Linked DNA regions of Sphaerotilus microaerophilus. The protein of the gene in region 2 binds, or shares a complex with, the protein of the main gene of each other region. Links are inferred from orthologs where the notes say so. Each region holds a gene or a part of one and is shown on either strand. Other genes may lie near its edges. The genes, in order: cgtA and ybiB.

What was found.
Region 1: the proteins of ybiB (region 2) and cgtA are in contact, whole or in part, in a crystal structure (PDB 8BFT), measured with the Escherichia coli proteins. The link is inferred for Sphaerotilus microaerophilus from one-to-one orthologs.

Annotation. Positions count from the first base shown.
Region 1 is NZ_AP025730.1:5,561,936-5,573,849, reverse strand. What follows is about bases 1-2,798. They hold cgtA (Obg family GTPase CgtA), read left to right. Parts: upstream 1-748; coding sequence 749-1,849; downstream 1,850-2,798. Other genes in these bases: proB (glutamate 5-kinase), read left to right, coding at 1,888-2,798; rpmA (50S ribosomal protein L27), read left to right, coding at 322-579; rplU (50S ribosomal protein L21), read left to right, coding at 1-287. In the rest of the region: more of proB, read left to right, coding at 2,799-3,006; metH (methionine synthase), read right to left, coding at 3,120-5,918; NGK70_RS24060 (OmpA family protein), read left to right, coding at 6,207-6,803; NGK70_RS24055 (homocysteine S-methyltransferase family protein), read right to left, coding at 6,781-7,875; NGK70_RS24050 (IS110 family RNA-guided transposase), read left to right, coding at 8,142-9,368; NGK70_RS24045 (ATP-binding protein), read right to left, coding at 9,382-11,769; NGK70_RS24040 (BTH_I0359 family protein), read right to left, coding at 11,895-11,914. UniProt on the Escherichia coli protein: An essential GTPase which binds GTP, GDP and possibly (p)ppGpp with moderate affinity, with high nucleotide exchange rates and a fairly low GTP hydrolysis rate.
Region 2 is NZ_AP025730.1:2,127,681-2,139,731, forward strand. Bases 2,055-4,989 are described here. They hold ybiB (DNA-binding protein YbiB), read right to left. Parts: upstream 4,020-4,989; coding sequence 3,090-4,019; downstream 2,055-3,089. Other genes in these bases: acuI (acrylyl-CoA reductase (NADPH)), read left to right, coding at 2,055-3,033; NGK70_RS09360 (phosphoglycerate dehydrogenase), read right to left, coding at 4,084-4,989. In the rest of the region: NGK70_RS09345 (protein kinase domain-containing protein), read right to left, coding at 1-1,832; more of acuI, read left to right, coding at 2,050-2,054; more of NGK70_RS09360, read right to left, coding at 4,990-5,280; serC (3-phosphoserine/phosphohydroxythreonine transaminase), read right to left, coding at 5,273-6,355; NGK70_RS09370 (c-type cytochrome), read right to left, coding at 6,548-8,275; NGK70_RS09375 (SCO family protein), read right to left, coding at 8,272-8,937; NGK70_RS09380 (multicopper oxidase family protein), read right to left, coding at 8,943-10,889; NGK70_RS09385 (nitrate reductase), read right to left, coding at 11,043-12,051.

The DNA.
Region 1 (11,914 bases), 3.4 Mb from region 2 along the record:
GCAAGCAATACAAGGTTGCTGCCGGCGAGAAGATCAAGGTAGAACAGATTGCTGCGGAAGTTGGCCAAGAGATCGTGATCGACCAGGTTCTCGCGCTCGGTAGCGGCGCGGAGCTGAAGGTGGGCACGCCCTTGGTTGAAGGCGCAACGGTCACTGCCACGGTGTTGGCGCATGGCAGGCACGACAAGGTCCGCATCTTCAAGATGCGCCGTCGCAAGCACTACCAGAAGCACCAGGGCCATCGTCAGAACTACACCGAGCTGCAGATCGCAGCGGTGCAGGGCTGATCGGCTAGCCCGTTCACGATCCAGGAGCTGAAAGATGGCACAGAAAAAAGGCGGCGGTTCCACACGGAACGGCCGCGACTCCCAGCCGAAGATGCTCGGCGTCAAGGCCTTCGGTGGTGAGCTGGTGAGCGCCGGCTCGATCATCGTGCGCCAGCGCGGCACCCGTTTCCATGCCGGCCCGAACGTCGGCATGGGCCGCGACCACAGCCTGTTTGCGCTGGTGGACGGCAAGGTGTCCTTCGCTGTGAAGGGCCCCCTGAGCCGCAAGACCGTGGTGATCACCCCGGTCTGAGCGACGACGAGTCTGGTTTGGTCCAGACCAAGAGGAGCCCCGGTCCGCCGGGGCTTTTTGCATTGAGCGCCTCACGGGGCGCTTCAAAGATGGGCTGCGTTGCGCCGGCGAACGCAGCATTCCCTCCTGTAGTGATGCCGGCCCATCCGTCCAGCTCAGGAGTCCCCAGATGAAGTTCGTCGACGAAGTCACCATCGACGTGGCGGCGGGCCAAGGAGGCGCGGGCTGCTGCAGCTTCCGGCGCGAGAAGTTCATTCCCTTCGGCGGGCCCGATGGCGGCAACGGCGGGCGCGGCGGCCACGTCTATGCGGTGGCCGACCGCAACCTCAACACGCTGGTGGATTTCCGCTACACGCGCCGCCACGAAGCGCGCAACGGCGAGGCCGGGCGGGGCTCGGACCAGTTCGGTGCCGCCGGAGAGGACGTGACCCTGCGCATGCCGGTGGGCACGATCATCAGCGACGCCGAGACCGGCGAGCGCATTGCCGAGCTGCTCACGGATGGCGAGCGGATCATCCTCGCCAAGGGCGGTGACGGCGGCTTCGGCAACCTCCACTACAAGACCAGCACCAACCGGGCGCCGCGCCAGAAGACCCCCGGCTGGCCCGGGGAGGCCCATGCGCTGAAGCTGGAGCTGCGCGTGCTGGCCGACGTGGGCCTGCTGGGCATGCCCAACGCCGGCAAGTCCACGCTGATCGCGGCGATCTCCAACGCCCGGCCCAAGATCGCCGACTACCCGTTCACGACGCTCCACCCGAACCTGGGCGTGGTGCGCGTGGGACCGAGCCAGAGCTTCGTCGTCGCCGACGTGCCGGGGCTGATCGAGGGCGCGTCCGAGGGGGCCGGCCTGGGTCACCTCTTCCTGCGTCACCTGCAGCGCACCCGCGTGCTGCTGCACCTGGTCGACATGGCGCCGTTCGACGACGAGGTGGACCCCGTCGCCCAGGCTAAGGCCATCGTCGGTGAGCTGAAGAAGTACGACAAGGACCTGTACGACAAGCCGCGCTGGCTCGTGCTCAACAAGCTGGACATGGTGCCGGCCGAAGAGCGTGCCGCACGGGTGAAGGACTTCGTCAAGCGCCTGCGCTGGAAGGGCCCGGTCTACGAGATCTCGGCGCTGACCCGTGAGGGCTGCGAGCCGCTGGTGCGCGCGCTGTACCAGTACGTCGCCGCCTTGAACGCGCCGCCGATCGAGGAGCCGGACGTGCGTTTTGCCGAACCCGAGGACGCACCGGTGCCGCCCGCCGCGGACGATCCCCGTTTTCGCTGACACTGGCCGGCTGAACCGCTGCCACTGCCCCACGCATCATGAGTGACATCCTGAAGAACGCCCGCCGCATCGTCGTCAAGGTGGGTTCCAGCCTGGTGACCAACGAGGGCCGGGGCCTGGACGCCGAGGCGATCAACGCCTGGTGCGTGCAGCTGGCCGCGCTGGTGCGCCAGGGCCGCGAGGTGGTGATGGTGTCGTCGGGAGCGATCGCCGAGGGCATGAAGCGCCTGGGCTGGGCCACCCGGCCGAAGGAAGTGCACGAGTTGCAGGCGGCGGCCGCCGTCGGCCAGATGGGCCTGGCGCAGATCTACGAAACGTCCCTGCGCGAGCAGGGCCTGGGCAGCGCGCAGGTGCTGCTCACCCATGCCGATCTGGCCGACCGCGAGCGCTACCTGAACGCCCGCAGCACGCTGCTGACCCTGCTGGAGCTGGGCGTGGTGCCGGTGATCAACGAGAACGACACCGTGGTCACCGACGAGATCAAGGTGGGCGACAACGACACCCTGGGCGCGCTGGTGGCCAACCTGGTCGAGGCCGATGTGCTGGTGATCCTCACCGACCAGAAGGGCCTGTATTCGGCCGATCCGCGCAAGGACCCCGACGCGCAGTTCATCCACGAGGCCCAGGCCGGCACGCCCGAGCTGGAGCAGATGGCCGGTGGGGCCGGCAGCTCGATCGGCAAAGGCGGGATGATCACCAAGATCCTCGCCGCCAAGCGGGCAGCAGGCAGCGGCGCCTCCACGGTGATCGCCTGGGGCCGCGAGCAGGACGCCCTGCTGCGCCTGGTGGCGGGCGAATCCATCGGAACGCTCCTGGTGGCGACCACCGCCAAGGTGGCGGCGCGCAAGCAGTGGATGGCCGACCACCTGCAGATGCGCGGTGCGGTGGTGATCGACGACGGCGCGGTGGTGAAGCTGCGCGACGAGGGCAAGAGCCTGTTGCCCATCGGCGTGGTCGAAGTGCAGGGCGAATTCGCCCGCGGCGACGTGATCGCCGTGCGTTCACCCGCCGGGATCGAAGTGGCCCGCGGCCTGGCCAACTACACGGCCAGCGAAACCCGCCGCATCGCCCGCAAGCCCTCCTCGCAGATCGAGGGCCTGCTGGGGTACGCCAACGAGCCCGAGCTGATCCACCGAGATAACCTCGTCCTGGCTTGACCGACCGGTTTTCCCCCCCCTTGAAAAAGGGGGCAGGGGGGATTTGCCACCCTCCCCACTGATCAAATCCCCCTCGGTCCCCCTTTTTCAAAGGGGGAAGGAAGGCAGGGCGTTCAGCCCAGCTGCGGCGCCAATGCCCGGCGGGCTGCGGCCTCGTCCATCGCGGCCCGCGCCGCATAGTCCGCCAGCTGGTCCTCGCCGATCCGGCCGACGTTGAAGTACGCCGCCTCCGGGTGGGCGAGGTAGAAGCCGCTGACGGAGGCGGCCGGGGTCATGGCCAGGCTCTCGGTCAGGCCCATGCCGATTTCGGCGGCGTCGAGCACCTCGAACATCGCGCGCTTGACGCTGTGGTCCGGGCAGGCCGGGTAGCCCGGTGCCGGGCGGATGCCGCGGTAAGCCTCCTTGATCAACTCGTCGTTGCTCAGCGCCTCGTCCGGCGCGTAGCCCCACAGCTCGGTGCGCACGCGCTGGTGCAGGTGCTCGGCGAAGGCTTCGGCCAGGCGGTCGGCCAGGGCCTTGAGCATGATGGCGCTGTAGTCGTCGTGGTCGGCGAGGAACTGCGCTTCCTTCTTCTCGATGTTCAGGCCGGCGGTGACGGCGAACAGGCCGATGTAGTCGGCTTTGGTGCCCTTGGGCGCGATGAAGTCGGCCAGCGAGCGGTTCGGCCTCGGCACGCCGTCGATCACCGGTCGCTCGGTCTGCAGGCGCAGCGGCTGCCAGCGCAGCAGCACCTCGCTGCGCGACTCGTCGGTGTAGACCTCGATCACGTCGTCGTCCACCGTGTTGGCCGGCCACAGGCCGATCACCCCGTTGGCCTGCAGCCAGCGGCCTTCGATCAGGCGCTGCAGCAGGCGCTTGCCGTCGCTGTAGACGCGCACGGCTTCCTCGCCGACGACGCTGTCCTTGAGGATGTCCGGAAACTTGCCAGCCAGGTCCCAGGTCTGGAAGAAGGGCGCCCAGTCGATGCACTGGGCCAGCTCGGCCAGGTTCTGGTTGCGGAACACGCGCCGGCCGATGAACTTGGGCGCGGGCGGTGTGTAGGCGGCCCAGTCGACGGGCGTCTTGTTGGCGCGCGCCTGGGCCAGCGTGACCAGCGGCGTGACCTTCTTGTTGGCGTGCTGCTCGCGCACGCGCTCGTAGTCGGCGTTCAGCTCGGCGATGTACCTGGCGGCGCGTTCATCACTCAGCAGGTCCGAGCACACGCCCACCGAGCGGCTGGCGTCGGGCACGTAGACCACCGGCCCCGTGTAGTTCGGCGCGATCTTGACAGCGGTGTGCACGCGTGAACACGTGGCCCCACCGATCAGCAGCGGCGTGCCCTTGCTGCGGAAGTACTCGTCGCGCTGCATTTCGGCAGCAACGTGCTGCATCTCTTCCAGGCTCGGCGTGATCAGGCCCGACAGGCCGATGATGTCCGCGCCTTCTTCCTTGGCCTTCTTCAGGATGTCCTGGCACGGGACCATCACGCCCATGTTGACGACCTCGAAGTTGTTGCACTGCAGGACCACCGTGACGATGTTCTTGCCGATGTCGTGTACGTCGCCCTTCACGGTGGCGATGACGATCTTGCCCTTGGGCTTCACGTCGCCGCCCGCGTCAGCCAGCGCCTTCTTCTCGGCTTCGATGTAGGGCAGCAGGTGCGCCACGGCCTGCTTCATGACGCGGGCGGACTTCACCACCTGGGGCAGGAACATCTTGCCGGCACCGAAGCGGTCGCCGACGATGTTCATGCCCGCCATCAGCGGGCCTTCGATGACGTGCAGCGGGCGGCCGCCCTTGGCAGCAATCGCCTGCCAGGCTTCTTCGGTGTCGAGCTCGATGAAGTCGGTGATGCCGTGCACCAGCGCGTGGCTCAGGCGGTCCTCGACGCTCACGGGTGCCTCGGCCGTGCCGCGCCAGGCCAGCTTGGCGCTGTCGTCCTTGGCCGCGCCCTTGGCCGATTCGGCGATCTCGATCAGGCGCTCGCCCGCAGAGAGTTGCGGCTCGCCGGCCTTGTAGGACGGCGTCCTGTTCAGCACCACGTCCTCGACGCGCTCGCGCAGCACCGGCTCCAGGTCGTCATAGACGCCCACCATGCCGGCGTTGACGATGCCCATGTCCATGCCCGCCTGGATGGCGTGGTACAGGAAGACGGTGTGGATGGCCTCGCGCACCGGCTCGTTGCCGCGGAAGCTGAACGACACGTTCGACACGCCGCCCGAGACCTTCGCGCCCGGCAGGTGCTGCTTGATCCAGCGCGTGGCGTTGATGAAGTCGACCGCGTAGTTGTCGTGCTCCTCGATGCCGGTGGCGATGGCGAAGATGTTCGGGTCGAAGATGATGTCTTCGGGCGGGAAGTCGACCTCGTCCACAAGGATCTTGTAGGCCCGTGCGCAGATGTCGATCTTGCGCTGGAAGGTGTCGGCCTGGCCGGCCTCGTCGAAGGCCATCACCACGGCGGCGGCGCCATAGCGCCGGACCAGCTTGGCCTGGCGCTTGAACTCGGCCTCGCCTTCCTTGAGCGAGATCGAGTTGACGATGCCCTTGCCCTGGATGCACTTCAGGCCCGCCTCGATCACCTCCCACTTGGACGAGTCGATCATGATCGGCACGCGCGCGATCTCGGGCTCGCCGGCGATCAGGTTCAGGAAGCGCACCATCGCCGCCTGACTGTCGAGCATGGCCTCGTCCATGTTGATGTCGATGACCTGGGCGCCGTTCTCGACCTGCTGGCGCGCCACGGCCAGGGCCTTCTCGTATTCGCCGGCCAGGATCATCCTGGCGAACACCCGGCTGCCGGTGACGTTGGTGCGCTCGCCGACGTTGACGAACAACGATCCGTCGCCGATCGACACCGGTTCCAGGCCGGACAGCCGCATCGGGGGCACGCTGGCGGCGGGGGAGGAGGGGGACGCGGTGGGGGAGGTGTTCATGGCCGGGCTGCAACTCGGGCCAGCCACGCGACACCACGGCCCACCCGTGATGCCCATGGCGGGCAAGGGTGAGCGTCGTTGCAGGGTGGTCTGCTCCGGATGCCGGACTGGCCCACCGCCCCGAGCCTGGCAGCGGGTGGCCTGGCCACCCCCTGTTGCAACGCCCCTCGGGAAGGCGCGCATTGTAATGGGCCCTCCTGGCTCGCTGCAGCGCTGGCGCTGTGACCCTGTCGACAGGCCGGTCGGCCTTGTGCACCTGAAGCGTGCACGGGACAATAGGCCGTGAATATGTCACGAACAACCGATGACCACATGGCGGGTGCAGCGCGGCGCCGCTGCCTGATCTGGGGCGCCGCGGCCACCGGCGCGACGCTCACCGCGCTGCTGGGTGGCTGCGCAGGCGGCGGGCCCAAGTCAGGCGGTGGGGCGACGCCCGCCATCCCGCCGCCGAAGCCAGGCTCCCTGCCCGAGCCGGCCCCTGACCAGCCCGGCCTGGATGGTCTGCGCAGTCGCCTGGCGCGCGAGTTTGCCGGCACCCCGCTGCAGCTGGAAATGGGCGAAACCGCGGCGGCGGACTTCCTGCGCATCAGCGTGCCGCAGCCGCACGGCTTTGAGCCCGGTCGGGCCGCGGTCAGGCCGGCGCTGGCGGCGGTGCTGGACCGGCTGGTCGAGCCGTTGCGCCGTGAGGGGAACTGGACGGTGCGCGTGGCTGGCCCGATCGATGCCGGCGGCTCGGGCTGGATCGGCCCCGACCGCGCCGCGGCGGTGCGCGACTACCTGGTGCTCAAGGGCGTGGCGGTCAAGCGCTTCACGGCCCCGCAGCGTCACGCCATGGGGCTGACCGAGATCACGCTGGTGGAACTCAGGCGGCGAGCAGCCCGGTGAAGGTCTGCAAGGCCTGCGTGTGCACGCAGCGCGGGCGGTAACGGCCCACGCGCTCGGCGATCGCGCGGATGTGGTCCGGCGTGGTGCCGCAGCAGCCACCGGCGATGTTGAGGAAGCCGTCGCGGGCGAACTCCTCCACCAGCCGGCCGGTGACCTCGGGCGTCTCGTCGAAGCCGGTGTCGCTCATCGGGTTGGGCAGGCCGGCGTTGGGGTAGCAGGAGACCGCGGTGTCACCGGCGATCTTCGACAGCTCCTCGATGTACGGGCGCATCAGCGTGGCGCCCAGCGCGCAGTTCAGGCCGATGGCCAGCGGCCGGGCGTGCCGCACGCTGTGCCAGAAGGCGCCCACCGTCTGGCCTGACAGGATGCGGCCCGAGGCGTCGGTGACGGTGCCGGAGATGATCACCGGCAGGCGCTCGCCGGTTTCCTCCATCAGCTCGTCGACCGCGAAGATCGCTGCCTTGGCGTTGAGCGTGTCGAAGATGGTTTCGATCAGGAACAGGTCGGCACCGCCATCCAGCAGCCCCCGGGCCTGTTCGAGGTAGGCGGCCTTGAGTTCGTCGAAGCTCGTGTTGCGCGCCCCCGGGTCGTTCACGTCCGGGCTGATGCTGGCGGTACGCGGCGTCGGGCCGAGGGCGCCGGCGACGAAGCGCGGCTTGTCGGCGCTCGAGTACTTGTCGCAGCAGGCGCGTGCCAGCCGGGCGGCGGCCACGTTCATCTCGTAGGCGATGTCGCCCAGGCCGTAGTCCTCCTGCGCCACGCGGTTGGCGCCGAAGGTGTTGGTCTCGATCAGGTCCGAGCCGGCGGCCAGGTACTGGTCGTGGATCTCGCCGATCACGTCCGGGCGCGTGAGCACCAGCAGGTCGTTGTTGCCCTTCAGGTCGGTCGGGTGGTCGGCAAAGCGCGTGCCGCGGAAATCCGCCTCGGTCAGCTTGTAGCGTTGGATCATCGTGCCCATCGCGCCGTCCAGCACCAGGATGCGCTCGCGCATCAGCGCCGGCAGCTGCGCGGCGCGCGTGTAGGGCAGGGCAGAGGCGTTGGCAACGGCGGAGGTGGGCAGGGCGGCGTTCATGGGCGGGATTCTAGGGACCGGCCTGCATGTCAGTTGCTCCACCGCGCTTCGCGCGACCCGCGACGCATGAAACGGGCGTGTAATGCGGTGGCGGCGTCCGGCGCAGAGGTCGGTTCGTACTTGGTGTCTCGAACCCGTATGTCAGTTGGACCCGCGGCTCCACGAGCACCCCGCACTGTCGCCTTGGGCTTCGCGCCCCTGAGCACGCATCCTAGAGTTCGATGACGTGGGCCGCATGCCGATGTCGCCGCGGACTGGAGGCGATCATGGAAGTGATCTACCCGCGCTGCGCCGGACTGGACGTGCACAAGGAGACGGTGGTGGCGTGCGTGCGCATCGCCCGCGACGGCCCACCCTTGCAGGAGGTGCGCACCTTCCAGACGACTACCTCGGGCCTGCTGGCCCTTGGCGACTGGCTCGACTCCTTCGGCGTCGAGCACGTCGCCATGGAGGCCACCGGCGTGTACTGGAAGCCAGTGTGGCACGTGCTCGAAGGCCACTTCGAGCTCGTGCTGGCCAACGCCGCGCACGTGAAGAACGTTCCTGGCCGCAAGACCGACGTCAACGACGCGATGTGGCTGGCGGACTTGCTGGCCCACGGCCTGATCCGCGCCAGCTTCGTGCCGCCGGTGGCGGTACAGGAACTGCGCTCGCTCACGCGCACCCGCAAGCAGTTCGTGCGCGAGCGCAGCGCGCACGTCCAACGCATCGAGAAGGTGCTCGAAGACGCCAACTTGAAGCTTGGCGTCGTGCTGGCCGATATCGTGGGCAAGAGCGGCCGGGCCGTGTTGCAGGCCCTCATCGGCGGCGAGCGCGATCCCGAGCGCCTGGTCTCGCTGGTCAGCGTGCGCGTCAAGGCCAGCCGTGCCGAGTTGCTCGAAGCGCTGCGCGGCCGCGTCAGCGCTCACCACCGCTTCATGCTCAAGCTGCACCTGGGGCACATCGATGCGCTGGATCAGGCCATCGCCGCCATCGAGAAGGAGGTGGGTCAAGGGCTGGCGCCCTTTCGGCACGCCGCCAAGCTGCTGAGCACCATGCCGGGCCTCAGCGAGGTCAGCGCCCATGTGGTCGTGGCCGAGATCGGTATCGACATGTCGCGCTTCGCCACCCCGGCTCATCTGCTGTCCTGGGCCTGCATGTGCCCGCGCAACGACGAGAGCGCCGGCAAGCGTCGCAGCGTTCGCTTGCGCCGTGGCGGCAGGTGGCTCAAGACCACCCTCGTGCAAGCCGCCTGGGCAGCCATCAAAGTCAAGGGCAGCTACCTGCAGGCGCAGTTCCACCGCCTGCGCGCTCGTCGCGGCGCCAAGAAGGCGATCATCGGCGTGGCCGCCTCGATGCTCACCGCGGCTTGGCACATGCTGCGCGACGGCACCGAGTGGCATGACCTCGGCGCCGCCCACTTCGATCGCGCCGACGCCCACAAGACCGCCACCCGACTGGTGCGCAGGCTTCAGCAGATCGGTTACGCCGTACAACTCACGCCGGCTGCATGAAGATAGTTTCATCCTAGTGCACGAAGCCGATGCCGCGGCGCTCCCTCACCTGCGGTTTGACACGGTGCTCGCTTTCCAGTTGGGCCAGGAACTCGTCGGGCTCGAAGGTCGTGCCCAGGATGTCCACCTGCCGCCTCACCGCGGCAAAGTCCCCGGCCGCCAGCTGGTCGAGCTGTGCCAGGCGCTGTCGCTGCTCGTCGCTCAGGCGGGTTGCGTCGCCCGCCAGCGCCTCGGCGATGAACATGCGCTCGCGCTGCGCGCCGGTCAGCGGCTGGAAGCGGATCTTGAAGGTGAAGCGGCGCAGCGCCGCCTCGTCGATGTCCTCGAACAGGTTGGTGGTGCAGATGAAGATGCCGGCAAAGCGCTCCATGCCCTGCAGCATCTCGTTGACCTCGCTGACCTCGTAGTTGCGCTCGGCGCGGCGGCGGCTGCGCATGAAGCTGTCGGCCTCGTCGAGCAGCAGCACGGCCTGCTCCTGCTCGGCGGCCTCGAACATGCGCGCCATGGCCTGCTCGGTCTCGCCGACGTACTTGCTGACCAGGTCGCTGGCCTGGCGGATCATCAGCGCTCGGCCCAGCTCGCGGGCGATGTGCTCGGCCAGCGCGGTCTTGCCGGTGCCCGGCGGGCCGTAGAAGCACAGCGCACCGTGCCCGCGGCGCTGCAGCGCCTCGACGATGCGTGGCACCGGGAAGCGCGACTCCACGTTCAGCAACCCTAGGTCGTACTGCGTGACCACTCGGCGCGCGCTGCGGTCGCCGCGGTTCGCGTTGCCCAGCGCCTTGTCGGCGTGGGCGAGCTGGCGCTCGATCAGGCCCTCCAGACATTCGTCGGCCGGTGCTGCCGCGGCCTCGTCGGCCGCCGCCGTGCCGATCAGCCGGGCGAAGCGCACCGCGGTGCGGATCTGCGCGGGCGTCAGCGTGCCGCGCTGGGCCAGGCGCTGGGTGAAGTCGGCACTGACCTGGGTGCCGGCCAGCGCGCGCTGCACCAGCGCCTCGCGGGCGCCGGGCGGGGGTGACTTCAGCTCCAGGTGGTACTGGAAGCGGCGGCGGAAGGCCACGTCGATCTGCTCGATGCGGTTGGTCACCCAGATCACCGGCACCGGGTTGGTCTCCAGGATCTGGTTGACCCAGGCCTTGCCGTTGACCGAGTGGCCGGCCGGGCCCTCGCCACTGTTGTCCAGGCGCGCCAACAGCTGGGCGGCGTCGGCGCTGACGGGCGGGAAGACGTCTTCCACCTCGTCGAAGAGCAGCGCCACGTTCGGGCTGGCCTTCAGGAAGACCTGGCTGATCTGCAGCGAGCGGTAGCGGTCGCGCCCCGAGAGGGCGTTCCCGTCGCGGTCGGCGTATTCCACCTCGTAGAGCTCCAGCCCGGCGGCCTGCGCGGCCACGCGGGCCAACTCGGTCTTGCCGGTGCCAGGCGGGCCGTAGAGCAGCAGGTTGACGCCGGCCTCGCGGCGCTGCACCGCGTGGTGCAGCAAGGTGGTGAGCAGCTCCACCTCCTCGGCGACGAAGCTGAAGTCGGTCGGCGTCAGCTCGGTCTTGGTGGCGGGGCGGGTGAACACCGCCATCAGGTCCTGCGGATCGCGGTACTCGCGCATCAGCACCGGCGGCAGCTGGTCGCTGACCTTCATCAGGTCGGCCAGGTCCGTGATGTTGTGCTCGGAGATCAGGTTCTCGATCATGCCGATGCGCTCCAGCCGGCTGCCGGCGCGCAGCGCCTCGGCCACCTCGCGCTCGTCCACGCCGGCCACTTCGGCGATCGCCGCGTAGGCCTCCTGGGCGCTGGCGACCTTGAACTCCACCAGCAGGCCGCGCAGGTCGCGCTGGTAGCGAGCCAGCGTGCCGTAGAGCAGCAGCGCGCGCTCGCCCGGGTTGAGCTGCAGCAGGCCGGACAGCAGCTCGACGTTGTCCTGCACCAGCGTGCGGGCCCCGCGCAGGCTGGCGCCCAGCCAGTCGTTGCTGGTGCCCAGCACCGCCATCAGGTCCTTGGGGGCGTCCTTGATGTACTCGTCGAGGTAGAAGAACAGCGTGTCTTCCTCGTAGGGGCCGCGCCAGCTGCCGTGGCGGGTGAGGAAGGCGATGTCGTCGAGCGCCTCATGCCCGGCCCAGGCCTCGTGGCTGCGCACGCGCCGGCCCAGGAAGTCGCGCAGCCGCGTCAGCACCGACTGCGGCCAGACCAGGTGCCGGGCCGTCAGCGCCAGCACGCTGTTCCAGTCCCGCCGGCCGGCAAAGCGCAGCGCCTGGCGCTGCAGCAGGCTGAGAATGAAGTGGGTGCACAGCCGGTCCAGCACCGGCGCATCGGCCAGCCCGGGCGACAGCAGCACCTGGGTCGACCCCAGGCGCTGGCGCGAGCGCCGAGCCGAACTCTTGCCCGCAGGCGGGGCGGTCACATCCTTGCGCATCGTTCCCTCCGCCGGGCGGCCACGGCGGGTGGCCGACGGACCCCCGCGGGCACCCCCCGCCGGGGTGATCTTCGCGCCAACGGGGCAACCCGTGCAAGTGTGGGTGTGGGGGGATGACCGGAGGTTCAGTGCAGCACGACCGGCT
Region 2 (12,051 bases):
CTCGTCGCTTCGCTGCGCCGGGGCAGCGGCTCGGTGGGGGGGCTGTCCGGTGGCGGGGCATCGCCCGTGCCGGGCAGCGGCTCTTCATCGGTGCCATAGCGCGCCTGCAGGCTGGCGGCCATCGCATCGAAGGCCTCGTAGGCGAGGCCGAACTCGTCGTTGCGCTTCTCGCCGATGCGATGGTCGAGCCGCCCCTGCGCCAGCTCGGACATCGCGTCGCCGAGCTGCTTGATCGGCCGGGCGAACCAGTTGGCAACGAAGTACATCGCCACCGCCACGGCGGCCACGGTCACCAGCACCAGCGCCAGCATCAGCATCTGGCTGAGCTGCGCCACGCGCACCAGTGGCTTTTCCGCCAGGCCAAGCACCACCCGCCCGACCGCCTTGCCCTGGAAGGTGATGGGCGCCTCGAACTGGAGCACGTCCTCCTCGTTGGCCAGGCGGTGGCGGGCCACGTTCACGCCACCGGCCAGGGCGGCCAGCCGGCTGGCCGAAGGCGCCTTGTACGGCTGGCCGACGAGGGCCACGTCGCCGGCGGCACGCACCACGCCACCGCGGTCGATGACGGTGAGGGACTGGAAGTCGCCCGACTTCATCACCTCCTGGACCGTCACCTCCACCGGCACCCATTCCTCTTCCAGGGCGGAGACGGCGTTCTGCGCGGCGATGAAGCGCGCCAGCGAGGCGCCGTAGTCCATCACCTGCTCCGTCAGCGCGGCGTTCTGGCGCTGCGAGATCAGCGTGGCGCTGGCGGCCATCACCGCCGCGACGATCAGCGCCATCATGCCGGCCCACTTCACGCGCAGCGGCACGATGCGCGCGCGCGCCTTCTCGCGCGCCTCCTCGTCCAGGTCGCGCAGCACCTTCAGCACCGCGTCGGCCAGCTCCTTGCCGCTCTGGAAGCGCTTGGCCGGCTGCTTGGCCAGGCAGCGTTCGACGATGCGCCGCACCGTGGGCGGCAGGTCGGGGCGCTGCTTGTTCAGCGCAGGCGGCTCCTCGCGGGCGATCTTCACCGCCAGCGCGACGATGCTGTCGCTCTCGAACGGGCGCTGGCCGGTCAGCATCTGGTAGAGCACGATGCCCACGGAGAACAGGTCCGAGCGCCCGTCCACCGCGCTGCCCAGGGTCTGCTCGGGCGACATGTACTGCGGTGTGCCCAGCACATCGCCCACGCGGGTCTGCTCGCCGCCAGCGCCGCCCGCGCCCGAGACGTGGGCGATGCCGAAGTCCGTCACCTTGATGGTGTGGCCGTCCTTGAGCCGCACGATGTTGGCGGGCTTGATGTCGCGGTGCACGATGCCCCGGGCGTGCGCGTAGTCCAGCGCGCGCGCGAGCTGCAGCGTGATCTCCATCGCCTCCTTCAGTGGCAGCGGCTGGCGCGACTCCATCAGGTCGTTGAGCGGCTCACCGTCGAGCAGCTCCATGGCCATGTAGGGCCGGCCCTCGATCTCGCCGACGTCGTGCACCGTCACGATGTTGGGGTGCGACAGCCCGCCGGCCGCACGGGCCTCACGCAGGAAGCGGGTGCGGTACTGCTCGTCCTCGCACAGCGCGGCGTGCAGGAACTTGATCGCGATGATGCGGTCGATGTCAGGGTCGTGGGCCTTGAACACCGTGGCCATGCCACCGCGGCCGAGCAGGTCGATGATCTGGTAGCGCCCCACCTGCCGCACCGGCGCGCCGTTGGCGATCGAGCCGGTGGGCAGCGTCTGGCTCACCCGCGGGGGCAGCGGCGTGGCGGGCACAACCACCGTGGCGTCCGGGTCGTCGGGCCGGTCGGGATCGGGGGCGGGCGTGGAGGCGGGGTGGAGGGTGTCGGAGGGCAGCGACATGCTCGGCTTTCGTAACAGCCCATACTGACTCGCCGGCCAGGGCGGCTCCATAGCCAAAAGTCACCCGCTGCGGCCGCCGGGCGCGGCGCGGCGTGCAGGGTGCACGGGCATCGCCGACGGGTGGTTGGCCTGGCCGTGCTCGCCGCCAGCCTGCTAGGCTCCTGCCGTTGTCCGCATCCTGAATCCCCCGATCCTCGAACCCTGGAGACCGCCCACCATGTTCCGCGCCATCCTGCTGGAAAAGAACGACCAGGGCTTTGCCGCCCGCCTCACCGAGCTGGACGAGTCCCGCCTGCCTGCGGGCGACGTGCTGGTGGCCATCGAGGCCTCCACACTGAACTTCAAGGACGCACTGGCGCTCACCAACAAGAGCCCGGTGGTGCGGTCCTGGCCGATGGTGCCGGGCATCGACGGCGCCGGCACCGTGCTGGAGAGCAGCCACCCCGACTGGCAGGTGGGCGACCGCGTCGTGCACAACGGCTGGGGCGTGGGCGAGACCCACTGGGGCTGCCTGGCCGAGCGCGCCCGGCTCAAGGGCGGCTGGCTGGTGCGGCGGCCCGAGGCCTTCTCGGCAAAGCAGGCCATGGCCATCGGCACTGCGGGCTACACCGCGATGCTCTGCGTGATGGCGCTGGAGGACCACGGCGTGGCGCCCGAGTCGGGCGAGGTGCTGGTCACTGGCGCCACCGGCGGGGTGGGCAGCGTGGCGATCGCGCTGCTGCACCGGCTGGGCTACACCGTGGTGGCGGCCACCGGCAAGGCGGCCGAGGCGGACTACCTGCGCGCGCTCGGTGCCGCGCAGGTGATCGACCGGGCCGAGCTCACCGCCCCCGGCAAGCCGCTGCAGAAGGAGCGCTGGGCCGGCGTGGTCGACACGCTGGGCAGCACCGCCTTGGCCAACGCCATCGCACAGACCCGCTACGGCGGTTGCGTGGCGGCCTGCGGCCTGGCGGCCGGCATGGACCTGCCGGCCTCGGTGGCGCCCTTCATCCTGCGCGGCGTCACCCTGGCCGGCGTGGACAGCGTGATGGCGCCGCGCGCGAAGCGCGAGCGCGCCTGGGCTCGGCTGGCGCGCGACCTCGACCCCGCGCTGCTGGCGCAGATGACGGACGAGATCGCGCTGGGGGAGGCGGTGTTCGCACGCGCCGCGGCCATCATGGCGGGGCAGTTCCGCGGCCGCACGGTGGTCTCCCTCGCCTGAGCGAGGCTCGGCCGGGCCCCGGGATCACGGGATCACGGGATCACGGGATGGGGGCGTCAGCCGCGCACGCTCATGGCCTGCTGGGCCCCGACCAGGCAGTGCACCTGCGTGGCGATGGGGGCCGGCACCGGCAGTGCGCCGGCCAGAATGGCCTCGATGTGCCGCGCCGTGGTGTGGGCGTCGATGCCGTCCGGCAGCGGCGGCAGGGCCAGCAGCGAACCGGTCTCGGGCTCGTGCGAGAACTGCGGTTGCGGCTCCCCGCTCAGGTAGACGTCAAAGCGCGGCTGGCGCCGGCAATCGGCCACGGGCTCGCCCTCGGTGCCGCGCATCAGCATGGCATCGCTGCCCAGCAGGCGCAGGTAGTCCGCCAGGCTGCGGGCGTACTCGGGGTGGGTGTAGTTGACCACCTGCAGCGCGCCGGGGATCGCCGGCAGCAGCTTGGCAATGGTGTGCCCCGGGTTGCGCAGGCCCAGCACGTTGCGCAGGGCGAGCAGCTGCGCCAGCGGGCGGTTGAGCAGCTCCAGCGCCATGAAGGCCGGCTGCTCGGCGGCCCAGCGGGCCTGCAGGCTGGCGGCGTCGGTTGCCGGCGGCAGCCCCAGCGCCTCGAAGATCTCCGCGCTGGTCACGCGCCCCGCATCGTGCAGCGGGCCGTGCACCAGCACCGGCAGGCCGGCGCGGGCCAGCAGCAGTGCCAGCAGCGGGGTGTAGTTGGGCAGCTTGCGCGCCCCGTTGTAGCTGGGCAGCAGCACCGCCGGGGTGGCGCTGGCCAGCGCCAGGCTGTGGGCCTGTGCTGCCTCGACGAAGCCAGCCAGCTCCTGGGGCGTCTCGCCCTTGATGCGCATGGCCAGCGCGAAGGCGCCCAGCTCCAGGTCACTGACCCGGCCGGACAGGATGCGCTGCATCAGGTCGCGCGCCTGGAGGCGATCCAGCGCCCGGGCGCCCTCCCGGCCGCGGCCGATGATCTTGAGGTAAGGGGCGATCGTCATCGCGACATTCTGCCCCGCAGCCTCTCCCCCGGACGCCCAGAGGATCGGGAGTCCGAGCGTGCGGCTAGGCCTGCACCGGCAGGTAGCGCACCTTCAGCACGCCCGGAATCGCGGCGATGTGGGCCAGCGCGTCCTCGGTCACCGGGCTGTCCACGTCCACCAGGGTGTAGGCCATCTCGCCGCGCGACTTGTTGACCATGTTGTGGATGTTCAGGCCGGCGGCGGCCATCGCGGTGGAGATCTGCCCGAGCATGTTGGGCACGTTGCTGTTGGCGATCGCGATGCGATAGGCCGACTCACGCGCCATGCTGACGTTCGGGAAGTTCACCGCGTTGCTGATGTGGCCCTGCTCCAGGTACTCGCGCAGTTGGTCGACCACCATCACGGCGCAGTTCTCCTCGGCCTCGCGGGTGGAGGCGCCCAGATGCGGCAGCGCGATGACCTTCGGGTGGCCCAGCAGGCTGGCCTCGGGGAAGTCGCACACGTAGTGCGCCAGCTCCTTGGCGCCCAGCGCGTCCAGCACCGCGGAGTTGCTGACCACGCCCTCGCGGGAGAAGTTCAGCAACACGCCGTCAGCCCGCATCAGGCCGATGTTGCTCTCGTTGACCAGGCCCTTGGTGGCGGCCACCAGCGGCACGTGCAGCGTGACGAAGCGGCTGGCGCGCAGCACCTCGTTGACGCTGCCGGCGCGCCGCACCTGCGAGGGCAGGCTCCAGGCGGCATCGACGGTGATCTCCGGATCAAAGCCCAGCACGTCCATGCCGAGCTTGATGGCCGCGTCCGCCACCAGGCAGCCGATCTTGCCCAGGCCGATCACGCCCAGCGTCTGGCCGGCCAGCTCGAAGCCGGCGAAGGCCTTCTTGCCGTCCTCGACCTTCTTGTCGAGATCGGGCGAGGCGCCGTCCAGCTTGGCGACGAAGTCCAGCGCCGGGGCGATGTGGCGCGCGGCCATCAGCATGCCCACCAGCACCAGCTCCTTGACCGCGTTGGCGTTGGCGCCGGGCGCGTTGAACACCGGCACGCCGCGCGCGGTCATCGCCGGCACGGGGATGTTGTTGACCCCGGCACCGGCACGGCAGATGGCCTGCACCGTCGCCGGGATGGTCACGCCGTGCAGGTCGGCCGAGCGCACCAGGACGGCGGCCGGGTCCGTGACGTCCTTGCCCACCTGATAGCGCTCGGCGCTCAGGCGCGACAGCCCGGACGCCGAGATCTGGTTCATCACCAGGACCGGGAAGCGTTGGGTGGCGCGATCAGGCATGGGCGGCCTCGAATTCCTTCATGTAGGCCACCAGCGCTTCCACGCCGGCCACCGGCATGGCGTTGTAGATCGAGGCGCGCATGCCGCCCACCGAGCGGTGGCCCTTGAGCTGCACCATGCCACGCTCCTTGGCGCCCTTGAGGAAGGCCTCGTCGAGCGCCTCGTCCTTGAGGCGGAAGGGCACGTTCATCAGCGAGCGGCAGCCCTCGGCGATCGGGTTGCTGTAGAAGCTGGAGGCCGCCAGGTAGTCGTACAGCACCGCGGCCTTCTTGCGGTTGTGCGCTTCCATCGCGGCCAGGCCACCTTGGGCCTTGATCCACTGGAACACCAGCCCGGCGATGTAGATCGCGTAGGTGGGCGGGGTGTTGTACATGGAGTCGGCGTCGGCCTGCTGCTTGAAGTCGAAGGCGGACGGGGTGATCGGCAGCGCCTGGCCGATCAGGTCCTCGCGCACGATCACGATGGTCAGGCCGGCCGGGCCGATGTTCTTCTGCGCGCCGGCGTAGATCAGGCCGTACTTGCTGACGTCGATCGGGCGCGACAGGATGTTGCTCGACATGTCGGCCACCAGCGGCACGTCACCGGTGTCGGGCGTGAAGTTGTATTCCACGCCGCCGATGGTCTCGTTGCTGCAGATGTGCAGGTAGGCGGCGTCCGGGTCGCGCTTCCAGGTCTCGAAGGCCGGCACGGAGGTGAAGTTGTCCGCCTCCGAGGTGGCGACCACATTCACCTTGGCGTACTTCTTGCCCTCCTTGATGGTCTTCTTGGACCACTCGCCGGTGTTGACGATGTCGAAGCTGGCCTTGCCGCGCAGCAGGTTCATCGGGACGATGGCGTTCTCGCCGATCGCGCCGCCCTGCAGGAACAGCACCTTGTAGTTGGTGGGGATGCCCATCAGCTCGCGCAGGTCCTTCTCGGCCTGGGCGTGGATGGCGATGAACTCCTTGCCACGGTGGCTCATTTCCATGACCGACATGCCGGAACCATGCCAGTCGAGCATCTCGGCAGCAGCTTGTTGCAGCACGACTTCGGGAAGGGCGGCGGGGCCAGCGGAAAAATTGAAGACGCGGGTCATGGGCAAGTTCCTGTGTTTTTCACGGCCACGGAAGCAGCCGAGCCCCCTCTGGTGAGGGGCGCGAGGGACGCAAGGGATGAACAACGATGGTGACGAATGTCGCCGGCAAGCTTAACCGAGGCACCGGGCACTGCCCGCCGGCAGTGGCTTGCCCGTCTTGCCCTGGATCAGATTTGGCGCAGTGCAGCGCGGTCAGGGCGGGGTGAGCCACTCGCCCGCGGGCTGCAGGCGCTGGTGGTCCGGCGAGGCGTAGCGCATCAGGCCGATGCCCTGGGCACCGTGGCGCTGGCCCGGCCCCAGCGTGAAGCGCGGGTAGGCGGTGGCCACGGCGGCCTCGTCCGCACTTTCGATCAGCTCCATGAACCAGGCACGGCCGGCCTGGCTGCCCATGCGGCGCAGGGCGTTGGCCGTCATCTCGCAGGCCGACAGGCTGTGCCCCTGCAGGCGCAGTAGCGCTGGCGTGGCGGCCGGCTGCTGGCCGAGGCTGGCGAGCAGCCGGCCGGTGTTGCGCAGCAGGCGCGGCAGCTGGCGCTCGGCGGGCTCGTAGGCGTGCGCCATGCGGGCGGCGGGCCGCCAGGCCGGCGCCAGCGCCTGGGCGTCCAGCCCGGGGAGTTCGCCCGACAGCAGCAGGGCACCCGTGGCCGGGGCCGGGTGGCGCGTGCTGATCCGGCGCAGGTGCGCAGCGTCCAGCCAGAGCAGCAGCGCGTCGTCGCGGCCCAGCGTGGCCAACCAGGCGGCACGCACGGCATCGGGCTCGTCGGCGGGGTGGTCGATGACGGGCCAGCCGCTGGCGGCGAGGTGGCGGCGCAGGGCCGCGGCACCGGTGGCGGCCGCCTCGTCGTCGGGCGGCACGATCTGGTGCACACGGCGCGCACCCTCGGCGCCGGGCGGGGCGTGCAGCGTCAGGTGCTCGGCCATGCCGGAGGCCTCCAGGCCGACGCCGCGCGAGAAGTAGACGCTCCAGCGCGACGGCAGCTGGTCGTCCACCGACACCGTGTTCGGCAGGATGCAGGGCAGGCCCTGTGCCTCGCAGTGGCGGTGCACCGCCTGCCAGGGCCCGCGCCCATCCGCGCCGCTGGCACCGCCGATCAGCGCGAAGACCGGCTGCCGGCGCTGCCACTCGGCCAGTTCGGCCGGCCAACGGGACGGGTCGGTGCCCAGGGTCCAGCGGTGCAGGTGCCAGGCGGGTGGCCGGGCGGGTGGATTGTCGCCAGATGCGGTGACGGGTGCGGCAATTGGTGGGCTGCGGTTGCTCAGGCAGGCGGCCAGCAGGTCGCCGCTGGCGTGCTGCACGTTGGCGGGCGTGTCCGCGGTGACGATGGTGGCCAGGTGCAGCACGCCGTCGGCCAGGCCGGGTGCAGCGGTGGTGTCCAGCGTGTCGAGGTAGGCGGCGAGCTGGCGCAGGTCCTGCTCGTCGAGCCGGTAGCGCGGCATCAGGGTGTCCAGCGGCTGGCCGCCGGCGCCGAGGCCCTGGGTCAGCGCGCGCGCCAGCAGGGCCGGTGTGTAGCCCGGCCGGGTCACCGAGGCGGGCGCCTGCCGCTGCAGGCCCGCTGCGAGCCGGCCGCTGCGTGCCGCAGCCGGGCGGCCCGGCGCATTCAGCAGGGCGCCGGTGATGGGCGGCACGGCCTGGCTGCCTTCGGCACCGCCCATGCCACTGGGCCGGTGGCAGTGCACGCAGGCGGCCTCGCGCCCGCTCACCTGCAGGCCCTGCAGGCGCTCGGCGGTGATGGCCGTGCCGTCCGTGCGCCGGCCCTCGCGGTACAGCCGTTCACCCGCGGCGGCATCGGCAGCGGCATTGGCAGCAACATCGGCGCTCGGCTCGTCCATCGGCGCCGCCCAGGCCGGGGCGCAGGCGCCCAGCCAGGTGGCGACCAGCCCCGCTGCGAGCGGCCGGAACCACGTCGAACGGCGTCCCCTCATGCGCTGGCAAAGGCCTCGCGGATGAGCTGCTGTGGGGTGGCAAAGCCGTCCAGCCGCACCCAGCGCCGCGCGCCGCGCGCTCGCACAAAGGTCACCGGCGTGTGGCCCATCTTGTCGGGGCGGTAGACGTTGAAGGCGCGCTGCACGGCGTCGATGTCGGCCGGGCTGCCGGTGTGGAAGCGCCACTGCGGGCCGGCGTCGAAGCGGGCGGCGTACTCGCGCAGCCGCGCGGGGTGGTCGTGCGCCGGGTCGATCGAGATGGACACCATCTGCACCTGCGTGCGCCGTGCGCCGAGCTGCTCCTGCGTGGCGGCAAAGATCTGCGCCATCGGCGGGCAGATGGTCGTGCAGCTGGTGAAGATGAAGTTCAGCAGCACCGGCTGCTCCTCGCCCAGCGCCGCGGGCAGCAGCACCGTGGCGCCGTCGTGGCGGCGCAGGCGCACGGCCGGCAGCTGCACGGCGGCGCTGCTGCGCACCAGGCCGTCGCTGCCCGAAGCGGCGGCACCGGCGGGCGGCGTGTGGCAGAGGTCGGCAGCGGGGTCGGGCAGGGCAGCGGGTGCGGCCCAGCCAGGCGCCGCTGCACCCGCCAGCACAGCGGCCCAGCCGGCACGCAGCGCCGTCCGGCGGCCGGGGGCGGGCCTGTTCAGCGGGCTCGTCGTCATGGCGCTCAGGCGACGACGAAGCGGCGCATCATCTCGTGGTCTTCGTGCGAGAGGATGTGGCAGTGCCAGACGTACTCGCCTGCGCGCGGGAAGGTGGCCAGGATGCGCGTGACCTCGCCCGGGTAGGCGATCACGGTGTCCTTGCGGCCAGCCTCGTTCGCCTCGGCCGCGCGGGCCGGCCCGGACAGGGCCACGTTGGTCAGCCAGCCGCCGGTGGTCGAGCCGTTGGCGCCCATCGGCTTGGGCACCACGGTGCCGGTGAAGGGCTGGCGGCTCAGCACGCGGAAGTCGACCAGGTGCAGGTGGATGGGGTGCGCGTCCACGGTGGTGTTGTGGATCTCCCAGACCTCGCTGCTGCCCATGCGGATGTTCTCCGTCACCGGGTCCGAGTAGAAGAAAGTGCCGTGCGCCGGGCTGGTGGGGTTGCCCGCCGCCGGGTTGACGGTGCCGAGCATCGTCTGCAGGCGGCCGTAGGCGTCGGTGCCTTCGAGCAGCAGCAGCTTGCGCACGCTGGCGCTCGCGGTGTTCACCGCCGGGAGCGGCCCGTGCACCGGCCGCAGGAAGACGGGCAGCGTGACATCGGGGTAGGCGGTGTCGAACTTCAGCACCACGTGGAAGGCCATGATCTGCCCGGCGGTGGCGGCGTCGACCGGGGTGCCGTTCGGGAAGGGGGTCGGCGCGTCGTTGACCAGCGCGACCGCCTGGCCCTTGGCGGACTTGAAGTTCACCACCACGTCGGCCCGCTCACCGGGCGCCAGCAGCAGCTCGGTCAGCGCCACCGGGGCGTCCATCAGGCCCAGCTCGGTGCCGACCTGGTGAAAGCCCAGGAAGCCGGTGGCCGTCTGGAAGCGCAGGCGGTAGAAACGCGAGTCCGAGCCGTTGAGCAGGCGCAGGCGGTAGGCACGCGGCTCGACCTGGTGCTTCGGCCAGGGCACGCCGTTGACGAGGATGAAGTCGCCGAAGAACTCGGGCAGGTGTGTCGTCGCGGGGGCGCTGGGGTTGAGCGGGTCCTTGGCTGGGTAGTACAGCTTGCCGGTGCTGTCGTACATGCGGTCCTGGATCGCCAGCGGGACCTCGAACTGGCTGGCTGGCAGCATGGCGCGCTGCACCAGATAGTCCTCGTTGGCATCGCGGATGAAGTAGTGGCCCGCCAGGCCCATGTGCACGTTCAGTCGCGTCACGCCCAGGGCGTGGTCGTGGTACCAGAGGTGGCCGGCCTCCTGCGCGTTGTCGAAGGCGTAGGGCACGCTCCAGAGCCGGCCCTTGTAGTCGGGGGTGCCGTTGAGGTTGGCGTCGGGCGTGCTCCAGGCGTCGGGCAGGCCGTCGCTGAGCGCCTTCTGGTTGCCGCCGTGGCGGTGCGCCACCAGGGGCACCGGTGCCTGGCCGCCCAGGTTGCCCGGGTTGGCCCACATCAGCGTGCTGTCCACCGGCAGGCGGTGCGGGATCGGCCGCAGCGACTTGACCAGCTCGTTGACATAGGTGACCTGGATGCCACGGCCCGAGCGCACGTTGAAGGTCCGGCCCGGCGAGGTGGGGGCCTGCAGCGTCGTGCCATAGCCCCAGAGCACGGTGGTCAGCTTCTGGCCGGCGGTGTTGACCAGGCCGATCTGCGAGTTGAACTCACGCAGGCGCAGCACGTAGGCCGAGCCACCCACGGTGACCGGGTTGAAGCAGTTGGGCGAGCGGTTCGGGTCCGGCAGGGCGTTGACGAACTTGGGGTGCAGGTTGCCGTTCAGGCGGGTGCTGCCTGCAGTGGGGTTCGTGATGCTGCCGCCGCTGTCGGAGGGCAGCGTGTAGACGATCTGCTGCAGCGCGGTCTGCAGCAGCTGGAACAGGCCTCCCAGCAGGTTGCCCAGCAGGCCGAAGGCCTGCGACGTGGCGGGGGTGAGCGTGGCGGCGCCGGTCAGGCCGGCCAGGGCACTGCGCTTGAGAGCGGTACGACGATCGAGCATGGGGTCCCTCTTGTTGTTGCGGGACCAAGTGTTGCAATTGATAAATATTGTGTCAATTTGTGAATTTGTGCACACACCCAAGTCGGAAATACTGAAACCCCAGCCGTGGCACCCCGTTTGGGCCGCGATACACGCTGCGCGACGGGCGGCCCGTCAGGCCGCAACCTCCACCTGTTGCACCAGCCGCCGCAGTGTCGGCAGGCAGGAGCCGCACTGGGTGCCGCATTTCAGCGCCGCCTGCAGGCCGGTGACCCGGTCTTCCGGGCTGCCTGCGCAGCCGCCCAGATGCAGGCGGATCGCCTCCTCGCTGACGTTGAAGCAACTGCAAACCTGCGGGCTGCGTGGCGCGGAAGCCACGGGGGGCTGGTCGCCGGGCGACAGCAGCAGGCGCCCGTAGGCCTGCACGGGCTGTTCGTCCTCCAGCAGCGTGCGCAGCCAGGCCTCGGCGCGGGTGTCTCCGGCCATCAGCAGGCCCTGCAGCACCTGCCCGGCGTTGCCGTTCTGCGCCAGCCGGATCACGCGGCGATGCGCGCGCCGCGGGTCGGCGTAGCTCAGGGCCTGCGGCCCACCGAGCCCGAGGAGGGCCTGGACGCGGTCGAGCCAGTCCAGCCGCTGCTTCGCCTGGGCGGCGTCCCGCGCGTCGGTGTCTGCCGCGCGCAGCAGCACGCCGCCCAGGCCGAGGGCATGCGGCTCGCGGCCAAAGGGCACGCAGCTCGCATAGGCCACTTCACCCATCAGCGGCTTGAGCGCCTCGCGGGCGGCCAGCGCCTCCGCCTGCGGCAGCCAGGCCAGCACCAGCACGGTCCAGGGCAGCCGGGCCGGTTCGATGGACACCGCGGCGTGCTTGAGCTCGGGCTGCTTGGAGCCCGGGCAGAAGGCCGGGTTGGTCAGGCCGTTGACGCCGGGGATCGGCGTGCCGTCCGTGCCGAGCCCGGTGAGCACCTCGCTGCCCCAGTGCATCGCGATGTGCGCCAGCGTCGGCGCCACGCGGTCGCTGGCCTGCACGGGCAGCACCAGACTGCCGCGGCGGGAGGTGACGCGCACCAGCTCGCCGTCCTTCAGCCCGCGGCGGGCGAGGTCCTGCGGGTGCACCTCCACCACCGGTTCGCTGACGTGGCCGAACAGCCGGCCCAGCGTGCCGGTGCGGCTCATGCCGTGCCAC